3 regions of the Gordonibacter sp. RACS_AR68 genome follow, and region 2 is predicted to be linked to each of the others. Evidence: predicted binding sites of a transcription regulator. Region 2 holds the regulator's gene; each other region holds the start of a gene.
The links. Region 2 encodes LexA, which represses DNA repair genes until DNA is damaged. Its sites were predicted from a motif close to CNAACANNTGTTNG; they were not measured.
Positions count from the first base shown of each region.

Region 1: the regulator LexA is predicted to act here: its motif matches at 4,480-4,493, upstream of K9U15_RS06540 (tryptophan transporter).
Region 3: the regulator LexA is predicted to act here: its motif matches at 5,811-5,824, upstream of ruvC (crossover junction endodeoxyribonuclease RuvC).

Region 1 is NZ_JAIPUP010000002.1:427,139-436,754, reverse strand. Features, by position in the region: gene K9U15_RS06555 (hypothetical protein) at 1-1,191, opposite strand, end outside; gene K9U15_RS06550 (MDR family MFS transporter) at 1,313-3,316, opposite strand; gene K9U15_RS06545 (TetR family transcriptional regulator) at 3,488-4,174, shown strand; gene K9U15_RS06540 (tryptophan transporter) at 4,733-5,359, shown strand; gene K9U15_RS06535 (energy-coupling factor ABC transporter ATP-binding protein) at 5,431-6,270, shown strand; gene K9U15_RS06530 (energy-coupling factor ABC transporter ATP-binding protein) at 6,267-7,124, shown strand; gene K9U15_RS06525 (energy-coupling factor transporter transmembrane protein EcfT) at 7,121-7,891, shown strand; gene K9U15_RS06520 (carboxymuconolactone decarboxylase family protein) at 8,325-8,633, shown strand; gene K9U15_RS06515 (deoxyribonuclease IV) at 8,829-9,616, shown strand, end outside.
Region 2 is NZ_JAIPUP010000003.1:578-10,193, forward strand. Features, by position in the region: gene K9U15_RS07200 (hypothetical protein) at 1-45, opposite strand, end outside; gene K9U15_RS07205 (MerR family transcriptional regulator) at 195-632, opposite strand; gene dut (dUTP diphosphatase) at 746-1,192, opposite strand; gene nrdR (transcriptional regulator NrdR) at 1,192-1,638, opposite strand; gene K9U15_RS07220 (ATP-binding cassette domain-containing protein) at 1,800-3,308, opposite strand; gene lexA (transcriptional repressor LexA) at 4,118-4,756, shown strand; gene hflX (GTPase HflX) at 4,959-6,278, opposite strand; gene miaA (tRNA (adenosine(37)-N6)-dimethylallyltransferase MiaA) at 6,470-7,405, opposite strand; gene miaB (tRNA (N6-isopentenyl adenosine(37)-C2)-methylthiotransferase MiaB) at 7,395-8,792, opposite strand; gene K9U15_RS07245 (stage V sporulation protein S) at 8,801-9,130, opposite strand; gene K9U15_RS07250 (ATP-binding protein) at 9,330-9,616, opposite strand, start outside.
Region 3 is NZ_JAIPUP010000002.1:283,387-293,002, reverse strand. Features, by position in the region: gene moaC (cyclic pyranopterin monophosphate synthase MoaC) at 160-663, shown strand; gene K9U15_RS05960 (LamG-like jellyroll fold domain-containing protein) at 753-3,596, opposite strand; gene K9U15_RS05955 (hypothetical protein) at 3,846-3,986, shown strand; gene bfr (bacterioferritin) at 4,110-4,574, opposite strand; gene K9U15_RS05945 (YebC/PmpR family DNA-binding transcriptional regulator) at 4,880-5,680, shown strand; gene ruvC (crossover junction endodeoxyribonuclease RuvC) at 5,842-6,372, shown strand; gene ruvA (Holliday junction branch migration protein RuvA) at 6,369-6,968, shown strand; gene ruvB (Holliday junction branch migration DNA helicase RuvB) at 7,039-8,106, shown strand; gene K9U15_RS05925 (hypothetical protein) at 8,197-8,670, shown strand; gene K9U15_RS05920 (Bcr/CflA family efflux MFS transporter) at 8,924-9,616, shown strand, end outside.

The DNA of each region.
Region 1 (9,616 bases), on a different contig from region 2:
GCCGTCCTTCTCGTACGTTGCGACCGGCTGCTCGGCACCGGTTCCCGCAAGGGAGAGCCCGGCCAGGCTCGCGTTCACCGGGAAGGTGCACGAGCTCACCGTCCCCCCTTCGCCGATGATGATGGGACGTGCGAAGAAGCCGCCCTCGATGACGCCCCGATTGGTCACGTCGCCAAGGAACATGCCGCCCGAGACAGTGCCGCCTTCTTTGTTGCTCACGATGGATGAGAACGTTCCGCCTCCGATGGCGTCGTAGTTCGTCACCGCTCCTGCGAACGTGCCGCCGGTGATGGCGGCCGCATTCCAGTCGGGATCGGGGTCGCCGTTGGTCACGGGGCCGGCGAACGTGCCGCCAGATATGGTGCCGCCGCCGTCGGTGGTGTCCTCGTCGTTGCTCGCAACGGTGCTGGTGGAGGAGAACGTGCCGCCCGCGATGATGCCCCTGCTGAGGATTTCGCCGTTAAACGTTCCTCCCTCGATGGTTCCGAAGTTGTCCATCTCCTCCGAGTTGAACGTGCCGCCCGAGATGGTGCAGGACTTGTTCTTGTCGGTGCCGAATCGTGCGTTGCCGTTCTGCACGTAGGCGTTGAACACGCCGCGGCCTTCGATGGCTCCGGAGTTGTTGACGCCGATGTTGAACTCGCCGCCGCCGATCGTCCCGGAGTTGTCCACGCTGTTGTTGTTGCCGCCGTCTTCGAACACGCCGCCCGAAACCACTGCGCCTTCGCTGTTGGTCACGTAGTCGTCGAACGTGCCGCCGGCAATCTTCCCGTGGTTGTGCGCGGATTCGTGGAACGTGCCGCCTTCGATGGTGCCGTAGTTGTTGACGGGCATATTGAACGTGCCGCTCTGGATGACGCCGCCCGCTTCGTTGTGCACGGTGGAACCGTTTCCCTTGGATCCGTTGACGAAGATGCCGTCTACAATGATGCCGCTGTTCCAGATGCGGTTCTCGCCGGAAACGTCGAACGCGTGGCCCGTGAACGCGAATGCGTATCCCGCTTCGAGCACGAGCTCGCCGTCGTCGTACGTCCAGCCATCGCCTGACGTGCTCACCGGCGCGCCGTCGTCGCCGACCTCGATCGTGACGGGAGTGGGCGTTGCGCCTCTTTCGTCGGCGAACGTGACGCTCGGAGCGAGCGCGCAGGCGAGCGTCGTCAGCAGGGCTAGGGCGAGCAGGCGTTTCCTCATGGGGACCCCCTTCGAGAGCATTGACCCTCGAATGCTAGCATGGGGAAGGGGGCTATCGATTTCCGGATCGAACCCGGCCGCTTTCGCTGCGAAATCGGCCGGGTTCGCCGTGCGCCGCCCGCTAGATGGACGACGCCACAGCCTCGTCGTCCGGCAGGGCTGCGGCTTCTTCGGCGCGCTCGAGCTTGGTCGGCCCCTGGCCCTCCCCGCTACCGGCGACCAGCGCCTCGTCGCCGCGCTCGGCCAGGTACTGCTCCATGGAGTAGTGGGTGATGTCGGATCGGTTGATCACGCCCACCACCTGGCCGTCGTCGAGAACCGGCACCTTCTTCAGATGGTTCTCGCCCAGCACGCGGCACACCTCGGGAAGGTCGGTGTGCACGTCCACGCCTATGATGCCCTTCGCGCCGATGCTCAGCGCCTGCATGCCCATGAGCTCGTCGAGCTTGCGGGCGAAGTCCTTGTTGCCGCCGTCGGCGTCCACGGTCTGCATGATCATGACCACGGGGTCCATCATCATGGTGGAGCGCTTCGACAGGTAGCGCATGATGTCGCCGTCGGACACGAAGCCCACGGCCTTGCCCTCGGCGTTCACGAGCGGCGCCGCGGAGATGTGCTTGTCCACCAGCAGCTTCATGGCCTCGGCCACGGTGGCGTTCGACGGCAGGGTGAACACGTCGCGCTTCATGATGGACTCGAGCACCGTGCGCCGTGCATTGTCCTTGTCGAGCTCGGCAGTCTCGCCCGGCTTGTTCTTCACGAGCGCCACCACCATGACGAAGCCGATGAGGCACAGCACGCCTGCCAGGGCGAACGCCACGTCGATGCCGAAGATGCTGGCCTGCGTGGGAGTCATCACCCGCGCGCTCGCGTTCGTGGCGATGGTGGACGCCGAAACGATGATGGCCGTGCCCAGCGAGCCCGCCACCTGGCGGAACGTGTTGTTCACCGAGGTGCCGTGGTTCACCAGCTCGTTGTCGAGCGCGTTCATGCCCCAGGTGGTGATGGGCATGTTCACCAGCGACAGCGAGAACAGGCGCACCGTGTACAGCACGGTCAGCGTGATCAGGCCCGTTTCGGTTCCCAGGAACGCGAAGCAGAACGTGGTGAGCGTCAGCACGCCCATGCCCACGAGCGCCAGCACGCGCGGGCCGTGCTTGTCGAACAGGCGGCCGGCGATGGGGCCCATGGCGCCCATGATGATGGCGCCGGGCAGCAGCACGAGGCCCGACACGGTGGCCGAGTAGCCCATGAGCGACTGCAGGTAGATGGGCACGAGGATGCCGGCGGCAAGCAGGGCGCCCTGCACGAGCATGCCGATGATGGTGGCGATGAGGAACTTGCGGTTGGCCAGCACGCGCACCTGCAGCATGGGATGCTCCATCTTCAGCTGGCGGCGGAAGAAGAACACGAGCGCCACCACGCCCACGAGCGTGCCCGCGATGGCGTCGGCGCGCAGGCCGTACGAGCCGATGGTGGACAGGCCGTACAGGAGGCCGCCGAAGCCGAACGACGACAGGACGACGGACGGCACGTCGAGGCTGACGTCTTTGTTCGTCTCGCCGCCCTTCTCCAGCACGAACGCGCCGATGAGCACGACGACGGCCGACAGCACGGTGATGATATAGAACATGTCATGCCAGGTGTAGCGGTCGATGATCACGCCGGCGACCGTGGGGCCGATGGCCGGGCCGAACGCGATGACGATGCCGAACAGGCCCATGGCCGTGCCGCGCTTGTCCACGGGGAACGTCCACATGAGCACGGTCATCACGAGCGGCATGAGGATGCCGGCGCCTGCGGCCTGCACGAGGCGGCCGAGCAGCAGCACGGCGAAGCTCGGCCCCCAGCCGGCCAGCGCGCTGCCCGCAGTGAAGATGGCCATGGACACGAGGAAGAGCCGCTTGGTGGTGAAGCGGTCCGTCAAGAACGCCGTGATGGGAATCATGATGGCGTTGACCAGGGTGAATCCCGTGGTCAGCCACTGCGCCGTGGAAGCGTCGACGCTCATCTCGGCCATGACCGACGGCAGCGCGGGCGCCACCACCGTTTGGTTCAAGACGGTGACGAACGTGCCGAACACGAGCACGGCCAACATGATGATCTGCTTGCGCGACAAACCCATATGCCTGATTCCTTCCGCTAAGAGACGTGCTGCCGCGAACAAAGGCGCCCTCGAGCGGGCTTTCGCCCGTCCTCGAGAACGCCTTCATGTGCGGCTGAGGTAATTTACACCCAGTATAAATATTCATTCGGTAGATGAAAAGCGGCGCGGTCGAAACTTGTGGTACCCTGCATGAAAACGGCACATCATCGTCAACGGGAGGTTGCGCGCATCGTGGAGCACGGTCGGGAGAACGCATCGCCGGAGGGGCTGCGGTACCGTAAGAAGCTCAAGGCGCGGCTTGCGGTGGAGCGCGCGGCGCTGGAGCTGGTCATCGAGCGCGGCTACGACGGCGTGACGGTGGAGGACATCTGCGCGCGGGCCGAGATATCCAAGAAGACGTTCTTCAACTACTTCCCCTCGAAGGCCTCGGTCATCATGGGACGCATGGACGCGTTCCCCGACGACGAGCGCCTGCTCGAGATACTGGCGGAGCATGACGAGGCGTGCTACCTCGATGTGCTCGTGGGGGTGGTGAGCACCACCGTGTCCGCGGGCGTGGACGACGAGATAGAGAGCCTGCGACGCGAGGCGCTGCGTTCCATGCCCCAGCTGTTCTTCCACGGCCAGCGCGATCTTTTGGCCGTGCAGCGCTCCATCGCCGCCGCCTTGCGCTCCTATCTGTGCGAGCGTCCCGAGCGCCGCATGTTGGCGGGCGGGTCGGTGGAGGAGGAGGCGCTCGTGGCGTCCTCCACGGCCATCGGCCTGGCGCGCACGCGCTCGATGCTGCATGTCTGCGGCGAGGCGGCGCCCACATCCTCCGAGACGCGCCGGCTGATAGCGACGTACCTTTCTGCGGGGGACGACACGGCGGGCTAGGGCGCGCTCCCGGCTCGCAGCCAACGGCTCAACGGTCCGCGATACTGCGGCCTGCGTTGAAAAACGTGCATTTTCTCTTGACAGCATCCCGAAGCGTTGTGCTAAAGTATGCGCCACAACTTAATAGCTGAAACCGATGAGGCGAAAGTCAAGCCATCATGAGCACTCACAGAGAGCGGGCGCAGCTGGGATTCCCGCAGTAAGCTGGATGGTAAATGGTTCGCCGAGGGAAAGGGGAAAGGAAGGCATGGCGCGCACGGGGCCGAGCCGACCGAGTATCTGGACCGTGAGCCTGCGTTAAGGGCAGAACATGTGTTGGCATGTTCGTGAGAGGGTTCTGCATCGCAGAGCCAATAAAGGTGGCACCGCAGGTTACAACACCTGTCCTTTATCTCAAAGGACAGGTGTTTTTTTATGCGGCGCAGCGCGGCGGCAGCCGTGCGCACCTTTGGAGGCGAGGCGATGCGTTCCTCAACCGCGAAGCTCGTGCCGGCAAACGAAACGCCCCGGGAGGGGCAACGAACCGGCGGGAACTCCGCCAAGAAAGGATTGAGGAACATGGAACAGCAGATCAAGCGCGAGGTTGCTACGCAGACGGCCGCAGCGGGCAAAGCGGCAGCGCCGCGCAAGCGCGACGTGGCGGCGGCTCCCAAGAAGGCGGGGCTCTCCACGCAGGACCTCATCCTCATCGCCGTGCTGCTGGCAGCCGGCGCGGTGCTCAAGCTGACGGTGGGCTCGCTGCTCTCGTCGATGGGCATGAAGCCGAACTTCATCATCGCCATGTACTGCCTGGCCATCATCCTGACGCGCCCGAAGCTGGGCCAGTCGCTCGTCATCGGCCTTCTGGCGGGGCTCATCTGCCAGATCCCCCTGCTCAACGCCACGCCGCTTCTTAACATCCCCTCCGAGGTACTCGGCGCGCTGGCCTGCGGCTTGCTCGTCAAGGTGCCCATGAGCATCGGCGGCAGGCTCGACCTCAACCCGCTCGTCAACACGTTCGTGTCCACGGTGGTGTCCGGAGGAACCTTCGCGCTGCTGTCCGTCTACATCAACGTCGTGTCCACGGGCGGCGACGTCATGGTGGCGCTGGCCACGTACGCGGCCATCGTGTTCGGCACGGCCACCTTCAACTGCATCTTGGTGCAGGTTCTGGCCATGCCGCTGAAGAAGGTGCTCAAGCGCTAGGGATTCCGCGGGCCTGCGGCCGCCCTCGCTGACTTGCTACGCCAACCTGCGATTCGGAAGAAAGACTCGACATGATAGAGATACGCGATTTCACGTTTCAGTACCGCGAAAGCGAGCGGCCCGCGGTGAGCGGCATCAGCCTTGCCATTCCGGACGGTGCGTTCGTCGGGATCACCGGCGCGGCCGGTTCGGGCAAGTCGACGCTCACCTATGCGCTCAACGGCATCATCCCGCACTGCTATCCGGGCGACTTCTACGGCTCGGTGACCGTGGACGGGCTCGACACCTGCGACGTCGCGCTCACCGATGTGTCGCGGCTGGTGGGCAGCGTCTGCCAGGACGTCGACAGCCAGTTCGTCACGTCGGTCGTGGAGGACGAGGTGCTCTACGGGCTGGAGAACTTCGGCGTGCCGAAGGGCGAGATCGAAGGGCGCGTCGCACAGGCCTTGGACGACATGGGCATCGCCGATTTGCGCGACCGCATGATCGCAACGCTCTCGGGCGGGCAGAAGCAGAAGGTGGCCATCGCGTCCGTCCTGGCGCTGAACCCGCGGGTGCTCGTGCTGGACGAGCCCACCGCCGAGCTCGATCCGGCCAGCTCGCAAGCGGTGTTCGACCTGCTGGCGCGCTATGCGCGCGAGCACGGCACCACCGTCGTGGTGGTGGAGCAGAAGATAGCTCTGTTGTCGCAGTACGCCGATATGCTGGTTATCGTAAACGAGGGGCGCGTCCGCTTCGCCGACGAGCCCGCGAAGGTGCTGGAGCATTCGGACGAGCTCAAGCGGATCGGCGTCAACTGCCCGCGTTCGACCAAGCTCATGAACCGCCTGCGCGCCGAGGGCCTGTACGGCGGCGCGTCCGTCCGCAACGTGCGCGAAGCGCGCGAGGCGTTGAGGGAGGTGCTCGCATGATCGAGTTCGACGACGTGCACGCGTCCTACGAGGCAACGCTGCCCATCCTCAAGGGCGTCAGCTTCACCATCCGCGACGGCGAGTTCGTCGCGTTCGTGGGCACGAACGGAGCGGGGAAGTCCACCACGATGCGCCTGGTGAACGGCTTGCTGAAGCCCGACGCCGGCCAGGTGCTCGTCGACGGCGTGCCCACGACCGAGCTGCGCACGAGCGAGCTGGCCCGGCGCGTGGGCTTCCTGTTCCAGAATCCCGACCGCCAGATCTGCTGCAACACGGTGCGCGAGGAGCTGCTGTTCGGGTTCAAGGCGCTCGGGCAGGCGGGTCCCGAGGCCGACGCGCGCGTGGACGCCATCATCGAGGAGTTCGGCTTCGATGCCGACGACGACCCGTTCCTGCTGAACCGCGGCGCACGCCAGCTTTTGGCGCTGGCTTCCATCGTGATGCTCGCGCCGCCGGTGGTGGTGCTCGACGAGCCCACGACAGGACTGGACTTCTGCGAGTGCGAGAAGGTCATGGCCATCATCCGCCGCATCCACGAGCAGGGCGCCACGGTGATCATGGTGTGCCACGACATGGAGGTGGTGGCCGACTACGCCACGCGCTGTATCGTGATGAGCGGCGGCACGGTGGTGGACGACGCCCCCACGTTCGACGTGCTGCGCAACCGCGACACGCTCGAGTGCGCCTCGCTTGTTCCGCCGCAGATCGTGGACCTGTCGCTTGAACTGGCGCGCGACATGCCGCGGCTCGCCGAGACGGCCGTCGCCCGCGCCAACACGGTGGATGAGATGCTGGCCGCCGTCGTCGAAGAGGCTCGAACAACCCAAGACGTCGAAAGGAGCGTGTGCGCATGAGCTCGTTTCTCGAATACGTGCCCGGCACCAGCCTGCTGCATCGCATGAACCCCGTGGCCAAGCTGGCGGCGGCCGCGCTGTTCGCCGTCGCGTGCTTCTGCTCGAGCAACCTCGTGTTCTTGGCCGTGCTGCTGGCGGTCGGGTTCGCGCTGGCCGCGACGTGCGGCATGATGAGGCCCGCCATCGGCCTCGCGAAGGCGGTGTTCGCGTTCTCGCTGATCCTCGCCGTCGTCCAGATCCTCACGACGCCGAGCGGAGCGGTGCTGGCAGAGCTTCCGTGGGGCTACATCGGCACGGGAAGCCTGTTGGCGGCTCTCACCACGGTGGTGCGCCTCATGGCCGCCGCCATCCCGCTGTTCCTCGTGTTCTACGTCACGAAGATGAACGACATCACAAACGCCGTGGTGAAGGTGCTGCACGTGCCTTACAAGTACGCGTTCACGTTCACGTCCACGATCCATTTCATCCCCCTGTTCATGAACGACATGAAGGGCATCATGGAGGCGCAGACCGCGCGCGGCGTGGAGTTCGACGCGGGCGGCATCGTGCGGAAGGTGCGCCTGATGGTGCCGCTGTGCGTGCCGCTGCTCGTGTCGTCGGTCCGCAAGACCAACAGCGCCGCCATCGCCGCGGAGGTGCGCGGCTTCAACCTGCGCGGCGTGGCGAGCGGCTACAAGGAGTACCCGTTTGTGGGTTACGACGTGGCTGTGATGGCGGTCGCGGTCGCGCTGGTGGCTTGCGCCGTAACGCTGGGGATCGTGCTGTAACGGCTGCGATCGCGTCGGCCGCGTGCTCCCTCGCGCCGGGGGCCCTAGGGCAGCGGTAGGGCAAGCGCGACGGCGAACGATGCGCCATGCGAGAAAGGGGCTCCAGAGAGGGAAGCGGCGGAAAGAGCCTCCGCCATCCTGCCAAGCACACGGACTTTTCGGCCTGTCCTTATAGCCGCCCGACGCAACGGCGAACCGTTGGATGAAAAGGGGCAAACTGCGGAGATCGGCGGACCCGGGTCGGCCGACAAGACGGCGAGCCCGACGGGCACGGGGCGTCGTGCCGGCTCGTTGCCGTGCCCTAGGCTGATGCAGAGCCTTCGGGGGGATGACGGTTCACCGCGCGCCGCGTCGCCGCAGCGTCCAGGGCCCTATACTGGTCACGGCGGAGGCAAACGGCGCCTTCGGGCGCTCCGACGAAGGAGGCTGCGCAATGGCAAAAGGATTCGAGCTGTTCATGGACGAGGAGCCGGAGCTGGCGAAGGCGTACGGCGGCATGGTCATGCAGGTGGCGAAGTCGAGCGCGCTCGACCAGAAGACGCAGGAGCTGGCCTACCTGGCCGTGCTCTCCGCAGTCGGCATGACGGGCGGTCTCGGGTTCCACGTGACCTCGCTCAAGAAGCTGGGCGCCACGCGCGAGGAGGTGCGCAGCGCGGTGCTCGTGGGTCTGCCCGCCGTCGGCATGACTGCCATCGAGGCGCTTGGAGCCGCGCTCGACGCCTACGACGCCGCGGAGGCGTAGGCGCCCGCCCGCCCTGGCCGCTGCCTGCCTCCGAAATCCCCTCTCCTCATATAGCCTGCCACGCTCGCCCGGCTGGTTGCACGGGGGCGCAACGGGCTGCTGACAGATACGCGGCGGCGCGCCTTCCGCGTCGTCCAGGCTGCGGGCGCACGGCTAGCATGGACGGCAATGCTCCCCATTGGAAAGGACGCTGCCATGCTCACCATCGGATGCCATCTCTCGGACAAGGACGGATACCTTGGCATGGCCAAGGCCGCCGTGTCCATCGGGGCCAACACGTTCCAGTTCTTCACGCGCAACCCGCGCGGCGGTGCGCAGAAGGCGCTCGACCCGCAGGATATCGCCGCGTTCGAGGACTATGCGCTCGAACACGGCATCGAGGTCATCCTGGGATATGCGCCCTACACGGCGAACCCGGCCAGCGCCGACCAGCGCGAGCACGATTTCACGATGATGGTGCTGGCCGAAGACCTCGCGCGCATGGCCGAGACGCCGCAAGCGATGTACACGCTGCAACCTGGCAGCGCGCTCGGCAAGCCGGTGGACGAAGCACTGGCAAGGGTTGCCGCAGCGCTCAACGACGTGATTACGCCGTCGCAGGAGACGCCCGTGCTCGTGCAGACCATGGCGGGCGAGGGCACGCAGGTGGGCAGCACGTTCGAGCAGCTGGCGCGTATCCTCGACCAGGTTAAGTTCGACGACCACGCGGGCGTGCTCTTCGACGCCTGCCGCGCGTGGGGCGCCGGCTACGACCTCGCCGGCGACCTCGACGGCGTGGTGGAGGAGTTCGACCGCGTCATCGGCCTCGACCGGTTGCGCGCCATCCACCTCAACGACTCGAAGGACGCTCTCGGCTCTCACAAGGACCGCCATGCGCCTATCGGCGAGGGCGAGATCGGCTTCGACGCCCTGGCGGCGCTCGCGAACCATCCGAAACTGCGCGACGTGCCGTTCTACCTGGAGGCGCCCGACGCGACGCTCAA
Region 2 (9,616 bases):
TTCGGGGTATCCGGGTGGCTTGGGTGGCTGATTTTGGTCATCCATAGTCGATTTCGTCCAATCTGTCAAAATATCGCGTCTCTGACCTGCGGTTTTATAAACGAGGCTTTGAGAGCCGTTCTAAGGCCCTATCTTGCCCTTCGACGAGTCCTAGGTCATGGAAACAGGGCGTTTTCTAGCGCTTCGCCCACGCACTATAGCATGCCGTGTCCTTGGGAGCGTTCCGCAGCTTCCAAATCCACCGTAGCGGCATGGAGGCGTTTCAGGCTCTCGTCCAGCTCCTCGCGCTGGTACTCGAGCACGGTCTCTTGCGCCCGCAAGATCGACAGGCGTTCGGCCCGGGTGGTGCCGCCACGCTTGCAGAGGCGCACGAAGTACTGGATGCCCTCGATGGACAGGCCGCTTTTGCGAAGCGCCTCGACCAGGTGCAGTTGGGCAACGTCGGCCTCGGAGAACGTCCGCACGCCGCGCTTGTCGCGATGAAGGTTCGGGAAGAACCCGCACTTGTCGTAATAGCGGATGGTGAAAGCCGAGATTCCCGTCAAGGCGACAACGTCGCCGATGCCGTAGATCGGATCGGCTTGCGTAGCCGGGACGTCAACGATCCGGCTATTATGTCCCTCGTCGCCCATAGGCCTCCTCGGAAGTCGACTTGAGTACGGGCTTAGAGTTACTCTAACCAATAACGATTTTAACTTAGAGTAACTCTAAGTGCAATATGAAAGCCTCGACCTATCCGGAACCGCTATGCGCCGATGCCGCTGCTGCCGAACCCGCCGGCGCCCCGATCGGTAGCAGGAAGATCCCCACACGAATCAAACACGGCCTCGGCCACGCGCATGATGACAAGCTGCGCGATACGGTCCCCCCGCTTGACCTCGAAAGGCTCGCGCGGGTCTAGGTTGACGAGGATGGCCTTGATCTCGCCACGGTAGTTGCTGTCGATGAGCCCCGGTGCATTCACGAGCGATACGCCGTGCCTCGCCGCCAACCCGCTGCGCGGCAGGACGAAACCAGCGTAGCCGACCGGAATGGCGACGGCAATGCCGCAGGGCACGAGCTTGCGCTCGAACGGCTGCAGCGTCTCGTCGATCGTCGAGCGCAGGTCGACGGCAGCATCGCCCGCGTAGGCGCAGGCAGGCACCGGAAGTTCGGCATCGAGCGCCTTGAGGGGAATCGCGAGGCGCTCCATCAGCGCAGCCCCTCGAGGGCGGCTGCGAACTCCTCTACGTTTTGGAAGTCCTTGTAGACGCTCGCGAACCGCACGTAGGCAACATCGTCGAGCTTCGCCAGACGCACGAGAACCATATCGCCAAGTTCCTTTGACCTGATCTCGTTGCAGGAGGCGTTGCGAAGCTCGGTTTCAATACTATCGACGAGCGACGCTATCTGCTCGGGTGAGATAGGCCGCTTCCCGCAGGCAATGAGCAGGCCGCGCATGAGCTTCTGGCGGTCATAGGCTTCGGAGGACCCATCCGCCTTGATAACGATGAGCGGGTTCTCGCCCAAACGCTCGTAGGTGGTGAATCGACGGCCGCAATCAAGGCATTCGCGTCGGCGCCGGATAGCCGTGCCATCCTCGGAAGGGCGCGAGTCCACCACTTTTGATTCGGGGTTTCCGCAGGAAGGACAGCGCATGAAAGGCTCCTTTGCTCGATTTTGGATCAGCCTAGCATACAAGATATTGTGCTTCAATCCGCATTGTCGATCCCTGCAAAAAAACCGCCCCCTGCGGAAAGGAGGCGGTCCGAAGCGGGTGTGGATCTCGGCTTCACCGGTGTTCGACCACGGGGAAAAGGTCAAAGCTCCACCCTTACATGGGTGTCGCCGAGCCCTCTCCCTTCGGCACGGCCAACGTCGAACACCCATCGTGTTGCGGTGAGCGCGTCGAGGAAGCGCTCGTCGTGGGACACGAGCATCAGGGCGCAGGGACAATCGGCCAGCACGTCCTGCAAGGCTTCGACAGAGCGTATATCCAGGTGGTTCGTCGGCTCGTCCATGACGATGAGATGCGGTCGTCCTGTCAGGCCCTGCGCCAACAGGAGCTTGCGCACCTCGCCGGGGCTCAAGTCGTCTCCCTCCAAGATGCGTGCCGGCGGCGAATCGAGCCGGGCGACAATGGAGAGCAGGCGCCCGCGCTCTGCCGGCGCGAGAGCCTTCACCGAGGCGAGAAGGGCGCGCGCCCGGTCACTTCCTATCTCTTGCGGGACGTACACCATGCCCTCTTCCGGCATTTGCCGCAGCACTTCGGCAAGCAGCGTCGATTTGCCTGCACCGTTCCTGCCCACCAGGCCGATGCGGTCGGTGTTGCCCACGTACAGCTGCGGATGGTGCAGCATGCGCCCCTCGCCCAGCGTCAGGGACCCGGCCTCGCATCGGACGAGCACCGTGCGCGCGGCGGGCTCGGCTTCCAGGTCGAGCGCACCCTCGTACACCTTGGCGACGCGAACCTCGGCCATGCGCTTCTCTGCACGCTCGACTTTCTTCCCCATCTGCGACGAGAGCCGCCCGGTCTTGCCATCCTGGCCGGAATAGATGGCCAGCTTGATCTTCGCGCGCCCGTCATGGTCGTGCCGGTCGAGATGCCGAGCCGAGCGCCGTGCAGCCGAACGCGCCGCCACCCCGTCTCGACGATTGCTCTCCGTCTTGAGGCGCGCCAGTTCGCGACGGGCATGGGACCGCTCCTCTACGGCAGTCTGGCGGCGTAGGTCTAGCTGCTCCTTCGCCTGAGAGTACGTGCCGGGCACGGTCACAGCACGCCCTCGATCCACGAACACGCACGAGCTCACCAGCCCGTCGAGCAACGCGCGGTCGTGCGAGACGAGAAGGCCCGTCCCGCGATACTCGGCAAGCGCACGCGCCACCAGTTCGCGGGTTTCAGCGTCGAGGTGGTTTGTGGGCTCGTCGAGTGCAAGCAGCACAGGATCGGCTGCGAGGGCACATGCTATCTGGATACGCTTGCACTCGCCATGTGACAGGGTGTCGTAGCGCCATAGCCATGCGTCGTCGATGCCGAGCAGGTAGCGCAGGCGCACGGCCTCGGGGCGGTAGTCGTAGGAGAACTCCTCGAGCCCCGTTGGCGCGACATCGGTCGACTGGGCGCAGAACGATCCTGCGACCTGCGGAGAAACGCTTCCTTTCTGGGGCTCGAGCATCCCGCATACGATCTTGAGCAACGTGCTCTTGCCGGCTCCGTTCGGGCCGACCACGCCGGTCCAGCCGGGCGCGAACACGGCGGATGCGTCATCGAGCGCCAAGGCATCGGCGCCGTCGTAGGTATAGGTAAGATGGCGGGCTGAAACGAACACGGAAGGGCCTCCCTTCGAGAGGCACCGGATTCAATGCTTTTCGCGCTGGCAACCTGGCGCCGATGAGACGGCGAGGCTAGGGATAGGAACATCAAGGAACAGCAACGAAAGCGCACCCGGTGCGGAGCTTGCATGACCTGGCGGGTGCCCGAAGGCTTTCGTTAGAACTTCATGTTCCTTGTCTCCTTCTCGAAGGCCGCATTCACAGCAGCCTGTCTGGGATTTCGGTTCAAAAGGCAGTCTACCACATGAACCTGCAAGGAGGAAGGGTCCTGCGGGGTGGAAAGGCGATGGAACGGCAGCGCCATGGTGGCGAGGATGCCGCGCAGTCACAGAAATGCAGTATCCATGGGCGTTCCGAAGTCGCTAGAAGCTGATGAAAATGCTGAGGAAGGCGAAAACGGAGAAGACGCATCCGGCAAGAGCGCCTTGCCACGGCCTCACACGGCCGTAAGCGCGACCTGCCGCACTGCCATGACGAAGAACCCGCGCCATCTCCGTAGCGCCAAGTCTGCGAGCACGGCACGCAGCAGACGGTACCTGACGCGCGTGCGAATGCTGCAGCGGCGCGCAAGCACCTTGGGAACCGCTCCCTGGAAACTCGATGATAGCCCCGGCTGCGGATACACGGTTGAACTCCGGCTGCAGGGCCGACGTGCCATCGAAGGGGCACCGCATCTCGAAATTCTTCATCTTTCTGCCTCCTAGGCCTTGCGTAGAACCTTTGTTCGCATATATAATAGAACGAACAAAAGTTCATGTCAATACGTATTTAAAACATTTGTTCGTTCAAGGGAAAGGAACGGGGCATGTCCGACAAAGTGACGAAACGCCAGAAGGCGGTGCTCGACTGCATCGAGGAGTGCATCCGCGAGAAGGGCTACGGTCCCACGGTGCGCGAGGTCTGCCAAAGCTTGGGCCTTTCCTCCCCTTCGACAGTCCACGTGCACCTCAAAGCACTCGAGGACAAGGGGCTCATCAAGCGCGATCCCCTCAAGTCGCGTTCCATCGCGCTCACCTATCCGCTTGGCGATGCAGAGAGCACTTCCAACGTCATCAAGCCCAGCTTCAACAAGGTGGTGAACGTGCCGCTCGTGGGCAATGTGGCGGCCGGCTCCCCCATCCTCGCCGAGGAGAACATCACCGACACCATCTCGCTTCCCACCGACATCGTGGGCGATGCACCGTCGTTCCTGCTGTCGGTACGGGGCGAATCGATGATCGAGGCGGGCATCAACGACGGCGACTACGTGGTGGTGAAAGAACAGCCCGTCGCCAACAACGGCGACATCGTCGTGGCCATCATCGACGACGGCGCGACGGTCAAGCGCTTCTACAAGGAATCCGACCATATCCGCCTGCAGCCGGAGAACTCCACGATGGAGCCCATCATCACCACCGACTGCTCCATCGCGGGCAAGGTAGTGGCGGTGTTCCGTCGCCTGTAGGCGACGCCTTGCGGGGCCCTGCCGAAGGAGCGAGACGCCCTGTTGGATTACGGCCCCTGCAGGAGAAACGCCGGCCTTGGGATGAGGGGCGCTCGTTCGTCCCGAGACCGACCGGTGATCCGAGATCGCGTCATCCGGTCGCAAACTACTTGGTTAGAGTTACTCTAACCAAGTAGTTTGCAGCTTTCTGAAAGGGACGTGCCTAACAGTCCTTCTCCGCCACGTAGGGGCGAAACAGGCCGGCAAAGGACGGAGCAGCCAACATGACGAGGTGCGTACCGTCCTCCTCGTGCTTTTCCGACAGGATATGGCAACGCTCGTGCGCGAGGGAGACGAGATCTCCCCGGTTGTAGGGAATCACTATGGCGAGATGCTCGTCCTGCGCCGAGGCGACACGGGCGATATGCCCGACAAGCTCGCTTATGCCCTCCCCTGTTGCCGCCGATACGAATTGGGCCTGTGGATGACGCGCCTTGAGAGCATCGAAATGTTCCTTGTCGAGCAGGTCGCATTTGTTGAATACGAGCACGCGAAGCAAATCTTGAGCTTCGATCTGCCCGAGCACGTCCTCCACCGCAGCGATCTGCGCCTCGTACTCGTCCGACGACGCATCCACCACATGCAGCACGAGATCGGCTCCCGTGATCTCGTCGAGCGTGGACTTGAACGCCTCGATGAGCGTGGTCGGCAGCTTCTGGATGAACCCGACCGTGTCGGTGACGGTGATCTCGCGCCCTTCGGGCAGCTCGAACTTGCGCGTAGTGGAGTCCAGCGTGGCGAACAGCTTGTCGTAGGCCAGCACGTCCGCGTTCGTCAAGCGGTTGAGCAGGCTCGACTTTCCGGCGTTCGTGTAACCGGCCAGCGCCACTTTGAACATGCCGCTCTCGTAGCGGCTCTCGCGCTGGATGGCGCGTACCTCGGCCAGGTGCTTGAGCTCGCGCTTGATGGACGTGATGCGCTTGCGCACCATGCGACGGTCGACCTCGAGCTGGCTCTCGCCCTCGCCGAAGCGCGAGCCCACGCCGCCGCCCATGCGGTTCGAGGCCAAGTGGGCCCACATGCCGCGCAAACGCGGCAGCAGGTACTCGTTCTGGGCGAGCCGCACCTGCAGGCGGCCCTCCTTGCTGGTGGCATGCAGCGCGAAGATGTCGAGGATGAGCGCCGTGCGGTCGATGACCTTCACTTCCTTGCCGACTACCTTCTCGAGGTTCGACTGCTGCGAGGGCGTGAGCTCGTCGTCGAACACCACGAGATCGGCCGCGTGGGCGCGTGCCAGCTCGGCAACCTCCTCGGCCTTGCCCGAGCCGACGAACGTGCGCGGGTTCGGCGCGTCGAGCTTTTGCGTGGTGACGGCCGCAACGTCGGCGCCCGCCGTGTCCACGAGACGCTCGAGCTCGGCAAGCGACGAGGCCAGCGGCCAGGAGGCGCCGGGGCGGTCGACGCCCACCAGCACGGCCTTCTCGCGGCGCTCTTCGGAAACGGGGATCGCGCCCCGCGTGATTACGGATTCAAATTCAGACATGGAGCCAACCTTTCGAAGCAAGAAGGGACACGCCGGCGCGGATGGCGGCGTGCGGAGACAGTCGGGCGCGGTCGCAACCGCTAGAGAAACGCGTGTGCTGTCTGCATGATAGGTGCTCCGATCTTGAAGGCTCGGCAGGGTCGGCCTGCAGAACCGTATCATACCACAAGCTCGCCCTGCTGCGGAAACGCTCAGGCAACGACGCCTCCCACCAAGGAAAGCGCCTCGGCTGCCTGGGCCGCGGGGTCAGGGTCGGTTGCATCTATCCAGCGGATGCGCCGGTCCTTGCGGAACCAAGTGCGCTGCCGCTTCGCGTAGCGGTGCGTGGCCGTCTTGATGCACGACGCAGCTTCCTCCATCGTCGTCTCCCCCTCGAGGGCGGCGACGACCTCCTTGTACCCGATAGCCTGGGGAGCCGTGATGCCGTCCCGGAATCCGCTTTGCAGCAAACGCGCCACCTCGTCCACGAGCCCGGCGTCGAACATGGCGTCGACGCGCGCGTCGATGCGCGCGTTGAGCGCCGTCGGATCCACGGACAGCCCTATGAAGCATGCCGGTACCAGCTGTGGGATGCTCGCCAGCTTCGCGCGCTGCTCGGCCAGGCTTGTGCCGTCCTCCAACAGCTCGAAGGCGCGCACGACGCGCTTGACGTCGGCGGCGGGCACGATGGCGGCACTCGCGGGATCGCGCTCGCGCAGCAGCTCCCACAGGGCGCCGGCGCCTTGCTCGCCGGCAAGGCGGTTGTAATGCTCGCGCACAGGATTGCCCGTTTGCTCCCCCTTCGGGAACTCGTAGGCGTCGATGGCCGCGCGCACGTACAGGCCGGTGCCGCCGCACAGCACGGCACGCCTCCCGCGCGCGGCGATGTCCTCGAAGCAGGCGCGGGCGTATTCCTGGAAGAGGGCCGCCGAGTACGGCTCGCCGGGGTCGGCGAGGTCGAGGCCGTGGTGGGGCACAAGCCGCTCGTCGGGGGCGAGCTTGCCCGTGCCGATGTCCATGCCGCGGTACACCTGCATGGAATCGGCGCTCACCACCTCGCCATCGAGCGCGAGGGCGACGGCCTGCGCAAGGGCGGACTTGCCCGAGGCTGTGGGGCCGACGATGCAGACGACGGGGTCAGCGCCCATCCGCCGCCTCCGCGGGCGGCACGGCACCGCCCGCCACCTCGCCTGCCAGGTACCACGTCTTCGCCTCGTCGATGCGCACGCGCACCGTGGTACCGGCCAGCTCCTCGATCGAGGCGCCTTCGGGCAGCGGCGCATGCACGGTCTGGTTCTTCGGGCTCTTGCCCGCGAGCAGGCCCGCATCGCGCTTGGAAGCGCCCTCCACCAGCACGTCGACCGTGCTCCCCAGGTCGACCTGGTTCGCCTCGAAGGCCCGCTTCTGCACGAGATCGACCAGACGGTCGAACCGCCCCTGGATCACGTCGCGTGGCGTGGGATCGTCGACCGAGGCGGCAGGCGTGCCCTCGCGCTTGGAGTAGATGAACGTGAACACCTGGTGGTAGCCCACCTCGTCCACAAGGCGGTACGTGTCTTCGAAGTCCTTCGCCGTCTCGCCGGGGAATCCCACGATGATGTCGGTGGAGAGCGCGATCTCCGGCAGCGCCTCGCGCAGCTTGCGCACGAGCTCCAGGTAATGGGCGCGCGTGTAGCGGCGGTTCATGGCGGCGAGCACGGCATCGGAGCCGGACTGCACGGGCAGGTGCAGCGCCGGCATGAGCGAGCGCAGCGTGCCGAACCTGCCGATGACCTCGTCGGTGAGGTCCTTCGGATGGCTCGTCGCGAAGCGCAGGCGCTCGATGCCCGTGGCGTCGAGCGCATCGAGCACGGCCGCGAAGCGGGGCGAGCCGTACAGGTCGCGGCCGTAGGAGTTCACGTTCTGGCCCAGAAGGGTGATCTCCTTCACGCCGGCGGCCACGTAGCCCTCCGCCTCGGCTACGATATCCTCGAGCGGGCGCGACTTCTCTCGGCCGCGCACGTAGGGCACGATGCAGTACGAGCAGAAGTTGTTGCAACCCTGCGCGATGGGAAGCCAAGCGGCCCACGCGTGCTCGCGCGCCGTCGGCAGCTCCGAGGCAAACGACGAGCCGGCGTCGAGCACCTCCACGTGATGGCCCCCCTCGTCGAGCGCCTCTTCCAGCAGTCGCGGAAGCGAGCCCAGGTTGTGCGTGCCGAACACCACGTCCAGGTGCGGCAGCTCATCGACGAGCTTCTGCCCGTCGCGCTGCCCGATGCAGCCGCCCACGGCCACGACGCGCTTGGACAGGGGGGTGCCGGCGCGCAGCGGAGTGTTCTTGAGCGAGGCCACCTGACCGTAGAGGCGCGTGTCGGCGGCTTCGCGCACGCAGCACGTCATGAACACGACGAGGTCGGCATCCTCGATGGCATCGACGGGCAGCGCGCCCAGGCCTTCGAGCATGCCGGCGACGCGCTCGGAATCGTGCTTGTTCATCTGGCAGCCGAACGTGCGGATGCAGAACGCGAGGTTCGTGAACGGGGTATGCGTGTGCATGGCGATCCTCAGTGCGCAGGGGCGGACGGGGCGGCTTCCGCTTCCCCGCCGGCAGCGGGCATGGAGACGCCGCGCGTGTAGCGCGGTTCGACTGCGAAGCGAATGGCCGTGCGGTACTCGCCGTCGATAACGATGTCCGCAAAGGAGGGCACGCAGGCGATCTCGATGCCCACGGGCGACAGGAAACCGCGCGAGATGGCGATGGCCTTCACGGCTTGGTTCACCGCTCCGGCCCCGACGGCCTGTATCTCCACGCCGACGCCGTCCTTCACCATGCCGGCGATGGCTCCGGCCACGGAAGCGGGCGACGATTTCGATGAAACCTTCAGGCAGCCGATGTCCGGCTTGTGCTCGGGTGCGGTCATGCATATCCTTCGTCGTTTGAGTACGTTGCTCGTGCGTTTGGCGTGCGTTCAATATGCGTGCGGCGCCCGCGCGCCGCTTTTTCACGGTACCGTTATTCTAGCTATTAATGGTATGGCGTGCAACCTGCGGATATGGCCGTTCGCCGACCAGGCGGCGCAGCTTATGCGGAACTTAGCGGAGCTTGCTCACGGGGATATGGATGCGGATGCCGTCCTTGCCCACGCGCACCTCGGGCTGCACGTCGGGCTCCAAGTAGTAGCGTTGCGCGACGTCGCGGTAGGCGGCGGCCACCTGGCCCGCGAAGTCGTCCAGATCCTCGCGGGCCAGCTTGAGACCCCGCGCGTCTTCGGAGGCGGACGGGGCTGCGGTGCGCGGGGCTGCAGGCTCGGGAGCGTCGTTGCCGATGCGCACGCGGTCGAGCAGAGGGGACAGCGGCGTTATCTCGCCGTCCAGCACGC
Region 3 (9,616 bases), on a different contig from region 2:
CCGAGGCGCGCCGCCTTCGCGCGATCCCAAGGGCTCGCGTACCAAAGCACGCTTCGCCCTTGCGATCCCCCGAAGGCGGCACCCCTCGGCCCTTCTCGCTGAGTTACTAGCGCCAACCTGCGATTTTCAACCTGTGATATCGAGCCAAAGGAGCACTCCATGACCGAACAGCAACTCACCCATATCGACGAGCACGGCGACGTGCGCATGGTGGACGTGTCGCAGAAGGCCGACACCGAGCGCGTGGCCGTGGCCGAGGGCTTCATCGCCATGAACCCCGCCACGCTCGCGCTCATCGTGGAGGGCAAGGCCGCCAAGGGCGACGTGCTGGCCTGCGCGCGCGTGGCGGGCGTCATGGCCGCCAAGCAGACGAGCAGCCTCATCCCCATGTGCCACCCGCTGAACATCACGAAGGCCAAGGTGGAGTGCGCGCCGGTGGAGGCGGGCGAGCGCGAGGACGGCCGCGTGGGCATCCACGTGACCACCACCTGCGGCGTCACGGGCAAGACCGGCATCGAGATGGAGGCCCTCACCGCCGCGAGCGTGGCGTGCCTCACCGTGTACGACATGTGCAAGGCCGTGGACCGCGGCATGGAGATCATGGACGTGCGCCTGCTGAAGAAGGACGGCGGCAAGACCGGCCTCTGGGAGCGCGAGGCTTAGCGCGCCGCAAAAAGACGCCGCCCGTTTTCGGGAACCAGGCGCCCCTTCGACGGTCGAGGTCGAAGGGGCGCCGTGCATGCGGAGAGGAGCTAGCGGGATTCCTCTTCGGAGAACTCGCCTTTCCAGAAGCTGCGGGCAACGCAGATCGCCGCGCCGGCAGTGGCCATGAGGCCGACCAGTGCGCCGCCCGCCTCGATGCCGTCCCCGGTCTTGGCCAGCCTCGATCCGCCGGTGCTCCCGGGCGCGGTTCCGCTTCCGCCCGTGCCCTGCCCGGAGCTGCCGGTGCCGCCGCCTGCACCGTTGCCGGGAGCGGGATCGGGGTCGGGTGTCGGATCGGGCGTGGGCTGGGGGTCGGGCGTCGGTTCAGGATCGGGGTCGGGCGTCGGCTCGGGATCGGGGTCGATCGGGGCTGCCGCCACGGACACGGTCAGGGACGCTTGGGAATAGCCGGCGCGGTAGGTGACCGTATGGTTTCCGTCGACGGTTGGAACGAACGAGTACAGCGTGGTCCCCCTAGCTGCTGCGGCCGCGAGGGCGGCGGCGCCCTCGGGCACCGAGGTGAGGTAGAGGCCCACGGGGTTCCCCTCGGGGTCGATGACGCTCGGCACCGCTTCGATAGGGGTCCCGTTCGCGGTCGTGGCCGCGGCCGCGGGTATGACGCAGGCTGCGCCGACCTCGGGTGCGCCGAAGGCATCCGGCTCCGGCAGCTCGATGGTCGACGGGGCGCAGGCCCGGTAGTTCGCGGCCACCTCCTCGGCAGTCGCCACGGTGCCATGCGTCAGCTTTGCGAACGCCACCTTTGCGGCGCTGAACGCCTGGGGCTCTCCCTCCCCGCCGCAATCGGCTCCTATGTACCAGCGCGCCTTCGATGCGTTCGGCGCGGCGATGGCCCCCGCCGCCGCGGTTTCTCCCGCCAGCACGCCATCCTGGTAGATCTTGAGGGATGCGCCGTCGTAGGTGGCGGTGATGTGCGTCCACACCCCCGGCTCGACCGGCGTCGACACATTGGTGGAGCCGTCGGTGAAGTAGTAATGCAGCTTGCCGGTGGGATAGTACTCCAGCCACTGGCCGCCCCCCTGCCCGCAGGAGAAGATGTCGGTGTAGCCGGAGCTGGGTTTCGCCGTGAACTGCACGAGCAGTTCGGCGGTGGTGGAGGTTGCCAGCTTGGCGAAGTCCTCGGCCGCGAAGTCGTAGCCGAAGGCGGCCGTCGCGCCGTCGAAGACGGCCACCTGGCGGCCGAATTCCTCCACGGTCTCGAACGCAGGGCTGCCGAACGGGGTCAGGACATGCGGCGTCTCGGAGAGGTCGGCGGCGGACCCTTGCGAGAAGTCGACGGACAACAACGGCGTTGCCGGGACGGCCTCGCCTCCGGCGGTGGTGAAGATAACCTCGCCGATGAGCGTTTCCTTCTCCCAGGGGTTGCGCGCGTAGGCTTTCAGGCTGTAGGGGCTTTCGGGGGCGAGCGCGGCGCCGAACAGCGGGCGCACGAACTCGGCGGGCTGGTTGGCGGGGGCGTTGTAGTAGTCGGACATGTAGCAGGCGTTGTACACCTCGGCCCCCTGGGCGTCCAGCACCACGATGCGATAGCTCATCACCACGTCGTCGGACAGTCCCGACGCGTCGGGCCTGATCTTGTCGGCGGCGATGGCGAACGACGCCCCGGTTTGCGTGATGGAGTCGGCCGGTATGCGCACGGCCGCGCCCTCCTCCAGAATCGGGGGAAGGCTGCGCGCCTCCATGGCGGCGTGCGTGTACGTCCAGGTGGACTTGTCGGACACCTTGAACGTCCAGGGGGTTCCCAGATAGGCTCCCTGGCGGAAGTCCATGCGCCGGATGGTGACTTCGTGTCCGTTGGCGGCGTCCACCTCGACCAGCAGGCACTGGCTTGCGTCGTAGCCGTCGGACGGGTGTCCGCCCGTGCCGCCGTTCTCGTCGTAGCCGTCGGCATCCTTGCCGCCACGCATCCAGAAGTTATCGCCGAAGGTGGCCGTCTGCACGAGCGTGAACCCGTCGACGTCCTGGAAGATGGAGCGCGGGTCCTCCTCGGGGATGTGCGTGTGCCCGGAGAAGTGGACGAGCTGCGGGTACTTCGCCTTGAGCTCGTTGTAGAACGCTTTGGAATTGCGGTCGTCCACAGGGCCGTAATCGCCGATCCAGCCGGCGTTGAACGACGTGGGGGAGTACCAGACGGTGTCGGGGAAGGGATGGTGCGTCATGAAGAAGATGGGCTTGGTGCCCGTGGGGTCGTCGGCTGCGGCGGCGGCGATCTCGCGCTTCATCCAATCGAGGATGGTGATGGGCGTCGTGCCGTCGTCGTCATAGGTGGTGTCGCCGTACCAGTAGCCCCGCCCGCAGCTGGCGGCGATCACGTGGTAGCCGCCTATTTCGGTATGGACGTTCAGCTTGCCCTCGAAGGCGCCGCCTGGTTTCTGATAGGCATCCGCGCAGGTCAAGTGCGAGAGGAAGTACTTGAAGTTCGTCACGGCGTTGCCCTCGAGGGGGCTGCCGCCTACGCCGAACTCGTGGTTGCCCATGACGAACAGGGCCGGCTTCCTGATGGCGGCGTTCGCTCCCGCCAAAAGCGCGTCGAACTCGGCGGTCGTGCCGGTGTTCACCGAGTCGCCCGCGAAGACGTGCGCGGCGCAGTCGGGTACGGCCCGGTAGATGGTCTCGAAGGCGAACGGCAGCTTCTTCTCCACGTCGCAGCAGGTGAAATGAGTGTCGCTGTGCACGGTGAAGCGCACTTTGCCGGCGGGGAGCTCGGGCCAGCTGGGGTCTTCGGGCTCGGTGAAGGCCGCGTCGGCGTGCTGGCCGGGGAATGCGAGCATGCCGCCCATGGCCGTCACCCCGCAGGCGGCGGCCAGTTTCACGAACGTGCGGCGCGATACGCCGAACGTGCCGTGGTCGTAGATCGAGGAGAGCTGGGAATCCATGATGTCCTTTCGGTCGACTGCGCGAGATGCGTCGCCGTGGCTCCGCATGCGCGAAGTCCGCCGGGCGTCGGTGCGCTCTATCGTAGGCGCGCAAGGTAAGGCCCCGGCAAGGGGGAGGTCACGCGAGTGAAAGGATCAGGTAAGGATTCGCTCAAGCCTCCTGGTGCGAAAAGGCTGGCGGCGGGCCTGGGCGGCGGCCGGCCGAGACTACATCGTCCTCGTCCTCGGCTGCCCGCAGGCAGATCAACCATGATCGAAAACATCATGGACAAGAATCAGGTCGGTGGCACGATGCTCGGCGAGAAGGTCGCTTCCCGCGGTTTGCCACCAGGCGTTTTTCCAGCACAACCCAAGAAAGCGGCTTCGAACGAGGCCGCTTTCTTGCCATAGCCCCCGATCTCGTCCAGGCGGTCGGGCGCGCCTGGACGTGCGGGGATGCGCCCGAGGGAGAGGGGAGGTCGTGCGGCGCATTCCGCACCCGTCTGCGCGTGCGCGAGCGGGCGGGCGGTGCGGTTAGTTCTGCGTGGACAGGAACGTGGGCAGCGTCATCTGCTCGATCTGGTCCTGCAGCTCCTCCAGCTCGTCGAGGTGCTTGTCCTCGTCGCGCAGGATGGCCTCGAGGATGTCGCGCGTGGCGTAGTCCAGCACGTTGCCGGCCTGCACGATGGCCTCGTTGTACATCTTGATGGCGGTGAGCTCTGAGGCGTGGTCGTTGTCCACCTGCTGGGGGATGGTGGCGCCGATGTGGATGTCGTCCAGGTTCGACACGATGGGCGTGCCCTCCAGGAACAGGATGCGCTCGATGAGGTGCTCCGCATGCGTCATCTCGGTGATCGAGCGCGTCTTGAAGTTCTTGCTCAGGCGCTCGTAGCCCCAGTCTTCGGCCATTTCCGCGTGCACCATGTACTGGTTGATGGCGGCCAGCTCGCTGGCAAGCAGGTCGTTCAGCGTGTCGATGAGTTCAGGATTTCCTTTCATGGCAGTGCTCCTTTTGGTTGACGGGCGGTCAGGGAGGAACCGCCGGACGCCGGCGTCCCTCGTCTTCCAGCCATTGTAGGGGCGTGCTGCTGAATCGGCGGCTCGGTCACGGTACCGTAGGCACGCCGTCGCACGTCCGTCAACTCGCCCCGTGCGAGCCCGCGCCTGGACACCCGGCCGTCCGGCCCGACTGGCCCGGCCGGGCCGTCGCAGGCCGTTTTTTGAAGACCGTGCGATAAGCGAGCAGGGTATTTGACGGATGTGCTAGAATATTTGGCCGATAGTGCTCTGTGGAAGGGAAGTATATGTCTGGGCATTCTAAGTGGGCTACAACGAAACACCGCAAGGCGGCGCAGGACGCGAAGCGCTCGGCCTTGTTCTCCAAGCTGTCGCGCATCATCACGGTGGCCGCGAAAGAGGGCGGCGACCCGAACCCCGAGAACAACGCGTCGCTGGCGGCCGCCATCGAGAAGGCCAAGGGCTACTCCCTGCCGAAGGACAAGATCAAGACCGCCATCGACAAGGCGTTCGGCTCCGGCAAGGATGCCGCGAACTACGAGGAGGTCGTCTACGAGGGCTACGGCCCGGCCGGCATCGCCGTATACTGCGAGGCGCTGACCGACAACCGCAACCGCACCGCGGCCGACGTGCGCAGCGCGTTCTCGCATGCGGGCGGCTCCCTGGGCACCTCCGGCTCCGTGGCGTTTCAGTTCGAGCGCAAGGGCCAGATCATGGTTCCCAAGGAGGTCGAGACGGGCGACAAGAAGAACCCCGTGAAGCCGAATGGCGCCGCGGCCGACGAGGAGGAGTTCATGCTCGCCGTGGCCGAGGCCGGCGGCGACGACTACGAGGACGCCGAGGACGAGTGGATCATCTACACCGGCCCCACCGACCTCATGGCCGTGAAGAAGGCGCTGGAAGAGGCCGGCACCGAGACGAAGGGCGCCGAGCTCACCATGATCCCCACCACGCCCACCCAGGTGAGCGTGTCCGACGCGAAGAAGGTCATGCGCCTGGTGGACAAGCTGGAGGAGCTCGAGGACCTGCAGAACGTCTACCACACCATGGACATCACCGACGAGATCGCCGAGGCGCTCGACGAGTAGGGCTCCGGCAGCCTGACGACCGCCGAAACCGATCGGCGCCCTTTCGCGCCCTGCCGCGAGGCGTGGTCGGCGAACGATGGATTACTTGAAAGACGCGCTCCCGGCGCGTCTTTTTTGTGGTAGGATAGCACGAACAAACGTTTGCGAACCGAAGGGAACGGATGGCGCGCACCGAACGGACGATACTCGGCATCGACCCGGGCCTGGCGGACACGGGCTGGGGCGTGGTGGCGCAAAGCGGGCCGCGGCTGGCGTGCGTGGCCTACGGCTGCATCTCCACGCCGGCCCAGGCGCCGCTCGCGCGGCGCTTGGGCAAGATACACGAGCAGATGGCGGCCGTCATCAGGCGGTTCGCGCCCACATGCGTGGGCATCGAGACGGTGTGGTTCGGCGCGAACGCGCAGAGCGCCTTCGCCACAGGCCAGGCGCGCGGCGCGGCGCTCGTGGCGTGCGCCGAGGGCGACCTGCCGGTGGGCGAGTTCTCGCCCAGCCAGATCAAGCTGGCCGTGGTGGGCGCCGGCTCGGCGGACAAGGAGCAGGTGCAGTACATGGTGCGCCAGCTGCTGGCGCTCGAGGCGGTGCCGAGCCCCGACCATGCGGCCGACGCGCTGGCGGCCGCCATCTGCTACACGACCCACGAGGGCTTCGCGGCGGCGACCGCCGCGGCCGCATCGGGAGGAGGCGCGCGATGATCGCGTTCTTGAAGGGAAGGCTGGCGGGCAAGACCGCCGCTGCCGCGTTCATCGACGTGAACGGGGTGGGCTATGCCGTGGGCATGTCGCAGGCCAGCCTGTCGAAGCTGCCCGAGGCGGGCGCGTCCGTGGAGGTGCACACGTACCTGCAGGTGCGCGACGACGCCATCGCCCTGTACGGGTTCATGACGGTGGAGGAGAAAGCGCTGTTCGAGCGTCTTATCGGCGTGGGCGGCGTCGGCCCCAAAGTGGCCTTGGCGGCGTTGTCGGTGTTCACGCCGCAGGCGCTCGTCGCGGCCATCGCCGCGCAGGACGTGGCGGCCGTGTCGAAGATACCGGGTGTGGGGAAGAAGACGGCCTCGCGCATCATCCTGGAGTTGAAGGGGTCCCTCGACCAAGGGCTCGCGAGCCTGTTCGACGAGGGGGAGGTGCCCGCCGCCCGCGCCGCCGAGCAGCTGCGCGGCGCGCACGAGGCGCTGCTGTCCATGGGGTTCACGGCGGCCGAGGCCGACCTGGCCTTGAAGGGCGCGCCGGAGGGTGTCTCTGACAGCGCCGTTCTCCAGTACGCCCTCAAACGGTTGGGAACCGAGCGCTGACGCGCGCGGGCGCGTGTGGTACCTTGGTAGGCGAAGCGACGGACGGGACGGCTTGCGAAGTTAGGCGGTTATGGCGCACGACGACATCGAGATAGAGGGCCTGGGCTACGTGGCCGACGGCGCAGACGCGGCGTCGGTGCCGCCGCGTGCCGTGACGGCCGAGCTCACGGAGGACGACCTCGTCCTCGACCGCAGCCTGCGCCCGAAGCGATTGGGCGACTACCTGGGCCAGACGAAGGTGAAGGAATCGCTCGCCATCCTCATCGAGGCGGCGCGGGCGCGCGGCGACGTGGTCGACCACATCCTGTTCTCGGGCCCTCCGGGCCTGGGCAAGACCACGCTCGCCACCGTGGTGGCCAACGAGTTGGGTGCCAGCATCCGCACCACGAGCGGCCCTGCCATCGAGCGCACGGGCGACCTGGCCGCCATCCTCACGAACCTCGAGGAAGGCGACGTGCTGTTCATCGACGAGATACACCGCCTGAACCGCATGGTGGAGGAGGTTCTCTACCCCGCGCTCGAGGACTTCGCGCTGGACATCGTGGTGGGGAAGGGGCCGGCCGCGCGCTCCATCAGGCTCGACCTGCCGCATTTCACGCTCATCGGCGCCACGACGCGCACGGGGCTGCTCACCGGGCCCTTGCGCGACCGCTTCGGCATGGTGTTCCGGCTGGCGTACTACACGCCCGAGGAGCTGGGCTCCATCGTGTGCCGCTCTGCGGCGATCCTCGGGGTGGACATAGCCGAGGACGGCGCGCTGGAAATAGCGCGACGCAGCCGTGGCACGCCGCGCTTGGCTAACCGCCTGCTCAAGCGCGTGCGCGACTGGGCCCAGGTGCGCGGCGACGGCACGATCGACGAGGATGTGGCCGCTCAGGCCCTAAGCTTCTTCGAGGTGGACGCGCTCGGCCTGGACGCCGTGGACAACCGCATCCTGGAGCTTCTGGCCGTGCAGTTCGGCGGCCGGCCCGTGGGGCTCTCGACGCTCGCCTCGGCACTCTCGGAGGACCAGGACTCCCTTGAGGATGTCTACGAGCCCTTCCTCATGCAGCAGGGCCTTATGGTGCGCACCCCGAAGGGCCGCCAGGCCACGCCGCGTGCCTACGAGCACTTGGGTATCGCCCTCCCACCTGCCTGACGACGGCCGGGAGGGCCGGCGCAAGCGCCGCGGGGCGCCTCCGGCGCTTCCCGCCAGCCGATTTCGACCTGCGACGAAAGGACGAGCCCCATGCTCGAACAGGACTACCTCATGCGCATCTTCCTGCAGTTCGCCGAGATACTGCGGCGCAGCTGGTTCAAGGCGCGCGACGAGCACGACCCGAAGGCCGCGGCTGACATGCTGGAGAACGCCGTGGGCGACGCCGTGGACATCGACGGCGCCACGCTGCTGTCGCTCGCGCCGGAGTCCATGGCCGCCATCCTGCAGGTATCGGGCACCGACCCGCGCGTCACCGAGTACGTGGCGCGCAGCCTCATGCTGGCGTCCGCCTACCTGCGCGAGGCGGGCGAGGACGCCGTTGCCGACCTGCGGCTTGGGCAGGCGCGTGCCCTGGCCGATGCCTACGGGCTCGAGCTGCCCGACGACCCGGCCGAGATGGCGGGCCTGCTGGACGACGTCCCGGAGCCTGCCATCGTCGACATCGCCTCGGCCGACGACCCTCGCTCGCCCTCCGTCGAGGCACCCGAGAGCCCAACCGAGTGACGCAGGCTCGGCTTCTGCCCCGCAGGCTTCCCGTATCCTAGCCGGGCCCTTCGGGCGCCCGCCCTCCCGGCGCCCTGCGCTCCGTGCCGTGCGCCGCCGGCATCCGCAACACCTCGCCGAACCGTGATTTGTTAGATCATGGTGACTCTGTGATGATCGGCGTATCGCGCCCTCATCCGGTTTCGTTCCGCTAGAGTAATCGCCTCGTAATCCCGTTACGGGTCGCCTTCGGAACCTAGAAGGAGAACTCACCATGAAACAGAAGATGCAGCAATGGCTCGTCCGGCCGCAAGGAAAGCTCGGGCCCTTGGGGCTTGTCGTCCTCCTTGTCGCCGCGAGCCTGGTTACACCCCTCTCGCTCGACATGTACACCCCTGCCGTGCCCCACATGACGGAGGCCTTCGACACCACGGCGGGCACCGTGAACCTCACGCTTGTGGGATACTTCCTGTTCTTCGCCGTGGGCTTGCTCGTGTTCGGGCCGCTGAGCGACCGCTACGGCCGCCGCCCCGTGCTGCTGGCCGGCGTGGTTACCTACACCTCCGCAAGCGGCCTCTGCGCGCTCGCGCTCGATATCGAGATGCTCATCGTGTTCCGCGTCGTGCAGGCGCTGGGCGCGGGCGCCGTGAGCGCCGTTGCCACCGCCGTGGTCAAGGACGCCTTCAAGGTCGAGAAGCGCGAGGCCATCCTTTCCATCGTGCAGGTCATGTTCGTGGTGGGGCCCGTGCTGTCCCCGGTGGTGGGCGCCCTCATCCTGCAGGTGTTCGACTGGCGCATGACGTTCTGCGCCCTGGGCGCCGTGGGCCTGTTCTGCTGCGCGCTCGCCGTGCTGTTCGAGGAGACGCTGCCGCAGGAGGAGCGCTACCGCGGCACCGTGCTCGGCAGCATCGGGCAACTGGGCGCCGTGGCCAAGAACAAGGGCTTCTCCTCGTTCTTGGCCATCGTG